DNA from 2 places in the Streptomyces sp. R33 genome. Region 1 is predicted to be linked to the other one. Evidence: predicted binding sites of a transcription regulator. Region 1 holds the regulator's gene; the other holds the start of a gene.

What was found. The regulator HspR, encoded in region 1, represses chaperone genes until heat shock. The targets are predictions, from matches to a motif close to TTGAGNNNNNNNNNCTCAA.
Region 2: the regulator HspR is predicted to act here: its motif matches at 969-987, upstream of lon (endopeptidase La).

Annotation. Positions count from the first base shown of each region.
Region 1 is NZ_CP165727.1:4,274,388-4,276,773, reverse strand. It holds gene dnaJ (molecular chaperone DnaJ) at 1-1,007, shown strand, start outside; gene AB5J51_RS19510 (heat shock protein transcriptional repressor HspR) at 1,009-1,479, shown strand; gene AB5J51_RS19505 (helix-turn-helix transcriptional regulator) at 1,546-2,386, opposite strand, start outside.
Region 2 is NZ_CP165727.1:3,250,295-3,252,680, forward strand. It holds gene lon (endopeptidase La) at 1-946, opposite strand, end outside; gene AB5J51_RS14595 (hypothetical protein) at 1,150-1,293, shown strand; gene AB5J51_RS14600 (DinB family protein) at 1,473-2,015, opposite strand; partial or broken gene AB5J51_RS14605 (sulfurtransferase) at 2,007-2,386, opposite strand, start outside.

The sequences.
Region 1 (2,386 bases):
ACGACATCCTCGGTGACGCCAAGAAGCGCAAGGAGTACGACGAGGCCCGCGCCCTGTTCGGCAACGGGGGCTTCCGCCCCGGTCCGGGCGGGGGCGGCTCGTTCAACTTCGACCTGGGCGACCTGTTCGGCGGCACCCAGCCGGGTGGCGGCGCGGGCGGCGGCTTCGGCGGCGGCGGTCTGGGCGACGTCTTCGGCGGACTGTTCAACCGCGGCGGCGCGGGCCCCGGGACGCGGGTCCAGCCGCGCCGCGGCCAGGACATCGAGTCGGAGGTCACCCTCTCCTTCGAGGAGGCGGTGGACGGGGCCACGGTCCCGCTCCGGATGTCCTCCCAGGCGCCCTGCAAGGCCTGTTCGGGCACCGGCGACAAGAACGGCACGCCGCGCGTGTGCCCGACCTGCGTCGGCACCGGCCAGGTCTCGCGGGGCAGCGGCGGCGGCTTCTCGCTGACCGACCCCTGCGCGGACTGCAAGGGCCGCGGCCTGATCGCGGAGACCCCCTGCGACGTCTGCAAGGGCAGCGGGCGGGCCAAGTCCTCCCGCACCATGCAGGTCCGGATCCCGGCCGGCGTGTCCGACAGCCAGCGGATCCGGCTGCGCGGCAAGGGCGCTCCGGGCGAGCGCGGCGGTCCCGCCGGCGACCTCTACGTCGTCGTCCATGTGGACAGCCACCCGGTGTTCGGCCGCAAGGACGACAACCTGACCGTCACCGTCCCGGTGACGATCGCCGAGGCCGCCCTGGGCGCCGACATCAAGGTCCCGACCTTGAACGGCCCCCCGGTGACGCTGAAGCTCCCGCCGGGCACCCCCAGCGGGCGCACGATGCGGGCCCGCGGCAAGGGAGCCGTCCGCAAGGACGGCACCCGCGGGGACCTGCTGGTGACGGTGGAGGTCTCCGTTCCGGCCTCGCTGTCGGACAAGGCCCGCGAGGCGCTGGAGATGTACCGCGACGCGACGGAGTCGGAGGACCCGCGCGCCGTGCTGTTCGAGTCCGCGAAGGGAGCATGACATGGACGGCCGCCGACGACCGCCGCGGTTCGGCAGCGGGGCGTACGAACTGACCGACGAGACCCCGGTCTACGTGATCTCGGTGGCCGCCCAGCTCTCGGGCCTGCATCCGCAGACCCTGCGCCAGTACGACCGCCTCGGCCTGGTCTCCCCGGACCGGACGGCCGGCCGCGGCCGGCGCTACTCGGCCCGCGACATCGAACTGCTCCGCACGGTGCAGACGCTGTCCCAGGACGAGGGCATCAACCTGGCCGGCATCAAGCGGATCATCGAGCTGGAGAACCAGGTCGCGGCGCTCCAGCAGCGCGTGGCCGAGCTCTCGGCGGCGGTGGACGGCGCGGCGGCCGTGCTCCAGCAGCGCGAGGCCCAGGTGCACGCCTCGTACCGGCGGGATCTGGTCAAGTACCAGCCGCCGGTGGCGGGCAACGCCCTGGTCGTCTGGCGCCCGGCGCCGAAGCGCCAGGGCGACTGACCAGCGAGCGAACGCACAGGCCCCGCCCGGGAACCCCGGGCGGGGCCTGATGCGTTCCGGTGCGTTTCAGTCGCCCTCGTCCTCGAGGATCCCGGAGCGGGCGATGAGGAAGCCGAGTTGGGCGCGGCTGCCGCTGCCGAGGGTGCTGGCGAGCTTCGCGATGTGCGCGCGGCAGGTCCGTACGTTCATGCCCAGCCGGCGGGCGATGGCCTCGTCGACGTGGCCCTCGATGAGGAGCTGTGCGATGGTGCGCTGCACGCCCGAGATGCCCCCGCGGGTGTGCTGGTACGTTACTTCCTCCTGGAGGGGCACGGCGCGGTGCCACAGCTGCTCGAAGACCTTGATGAGGTAGTCGACCAGCCCGGGGTGGCGCAGCTCCAGGGCGACCTGGCGGTCGTCGCTGGCCGGGATGAAGGCGACGGTCCGGTCGAAGATGATGAGGCGCTCGAAGAGCTCCTCCAGCGTGCGCACCTCGACCTTGCCGGCCTTGAGGAGGTCGACGTACGCGAGCGTGCCGCGGCTGTGCCGGACGGTGTGCTGGTAGAGGGTCCGGATCCGGACACCGCGGTCGGTCAGCGGCTGGTCGCGCTCAAGGGCCTCCGTGAGCTCGAGGCTGGGGCGGGCGCCGCCGGGCTGGATGGTCAGCATCTCGGTGTGGCATTCGGCGGTGGCGAGGTTGAGGGCCGCGTTGATGGGGTCGAAGCCTTCGAGCACGGTGATGGCATGGGTGCTTGCCGGATTCTGCGCACTGATGGCGAGAAACGGCTCGAAAGCCTCGGACAGTTCGAGAGAATCCCGGCGTCTGTCGCGGATCTCCCGTTCGATCGGATGCAGCCGCTGTGCGAGTGCCACCGCCGGTGGAACCGGACGGAGCGAATTGGCGTCATCAGGATCTGGCTGCAACAGC
Region 2 (2,386 bases), 1.0 Mb from region 1:
CGCGGGCCCCGCGGATGTCGTACTCGTCCTCGGTGCGCTCGTTCCAGGGCAGTTCCAGCACGGTGTCCAGCCAGGTGCGGATCCAGGAGCCCTCCGGGGACTGGTCGCTGGACCGCTCCAGCTTGTCGACCTCCTTGAGCGCGGCCTCCCGCACCTTCTCGGGGAGGTCGGCGCCCTCGACGCGCGCCCGGTAGTCGTCGGACTCCTCTCCGTCCTTCTCCCCGTTCAGCTCGCGCAGTTCCTTGCGCACGGCTTCCAGCTGGCGGCGCAACAGGAACTCGCGCTGCTGCTTCTCGACGCCGTCCTGGACGTCCTTGGCGATGGACTCGGCGACGTCCTGCTCGGCGAGGTGGTCGCGGAGCCAGGAGACGGCCAGCTTGAGGCGTGCCACGGGGTCGGCGGTCTCGAGCAGTTCGACCTTCTGGGCCACGGTCAGGAAGGGCGAGTACCCGGAGTTGTCCGCGAGCGCGGACACCCCCTCGATCTGCTGGACCCGGTCGACGACCTGCCAGGCCCCGCGCTTCTTGAGCCAGCTGGTGGCGAGCGCCTTGTACTCCTTGACGAGCTCGGTGACGGACCCGGGCAGCGGATCGGCCAGCCTCTCGTCGACGCTCTCGCCCTCGACCCAGAGCGCCGCCCCGGGCCCGGTGGTCCCGGCCCCGATCCTGACGCGGCCGACTCCGCGGATGAGCGCCCCGGGGTCCCCGTCGGAGAGCCGCCCCACCTGCTCGACGGTCCCGAGCACACCGGTGCCGGCGTACTTCCCGTCGACCCGCGGCACGAGCAGCACCCGGGGCTTCCCGCTCCGGACCGCCGCCTGGGCGGCCTCGACGGCCCCCCGTACCTCGGCGTCGGACAGGTCCAGCGGAACGACCATCCCAGGCAGCACGACCTCGTCGTCGAGCGGCAGCACGGGCAGAGTGAGCGTTACGGACGTCGAAGCCATGATCTTCCCTCCGGCAGTGAAGTTGAGCTATGCCGACTCAATGCATGTGCGCCCCCCAATGTTCCCCAACCCCCGTTCGCCTCCGGCGAACACGGATTCCGACGGCGGCTGCACCCGGAGGGCGCGCAGCGCCGCTCGGCCCGCGGGGGTTTTCGCCGTCACCGACGTCGGGGGCTTCGCGAAGGCCAGGCGGGCGTCGGTGGATGGTGACCCCCGGGCCGGTGCCGGGGGCCACCTCGATGGAGCCGCGCCGCGCGTCCTTCACGTCGACCGACGTGACGGGCTCGGCGACCGTGGCGTCGGCGGTCGCCGTCTTCTTCCCGGTGTCCTCGAAGGAGCAGCCGTAGAGCAGCAGTCCGGCGGCGAGGGCGACAACCACCGTCCGGCTGAAGCGGAATGACGTGATGTGGGAAGGCATGCGAACCACTCTGGTGCGCAGCCGGGCCGCTGCCGGTGGGGGCCGTACCCGGCCTCGGGGTGGGGGTAGCCCCCCAGCCCCCAGCCCCCTCCACCGGACGCACCGGATTCAGACGCCGATCGCTCCGTCGATCCGCTCGCGCAGCAGGTCAGCGTGGCCGTTGTGGCGGGCGTACTCCTCGATCATGTGGATCAGCACCCAGCGCAGCGACACCTTCCCGCGCCACTCGTCCTCGGCCTCCACGTCCAGGTCGGGCGCGGCGGCCGTGAACGACTCCGCGAACGCCACCTCCTCCCGCCAGGCCTCCCACGCCGCAGCGACGGCCCCCGGCCCGGACGCCGCACCGTCGAAGTCGCCGTCCGGGTCCGCCTCCGACGAGAACAGGGCCGGCGCCTCCTGCCCCGCCAGGACCAGGCGGAACCAGCGGCGCTCCACGTCCGCGAGGTGCCGGACCAGGCCGAGCAGCGAGAGCGTGGACGGCTCCACGGAGCGGCGGGCCAGGGGCTCCGCCTCGAGGCCGGCGCACTTCAGCTCCAGCGTCGCGCGCTGCGCCGCCAGGACGTCCGTGAGCAGGAACCGCTCGTCGCCCGTCGCGGGTCCTGTGAAGCGGTCCTCCGAGGCTCCGAAGAGCTGCCCCCGCCGGCCCGTCACCGCAGGCCGCTCCGGGCGCATCGCCCAGTCCGTCCACGAGCCGTCGTACACCGCCAGGGAGGAGTAGCCGGCCAGCGTGGCCCCGAGGGCCAGGACGCACGCCGTCACTCCCGAGCCGCAGCTGAAGTACAGCCGCTCCCGGTCGCCGGTCAACGCGGCGAAGGCCTCGCGGAGTTCCCCGGCGGGCCGCATCAGGCCGCCGCCACGCTGGAGGTCCCCGAACGGCAGGTTCACCGCGCCCGGCATGTGGCCCCCGCGCAGCCCCGCCCGCGGTTCCGGGGCGGTGCCAGTGAAGCGTTCGCGCGTACGGGCGTCCAGTACGACCGCGGCCGGATCGGCGAGGGCCGCCCCGACCGCATCGGCGTCCACCA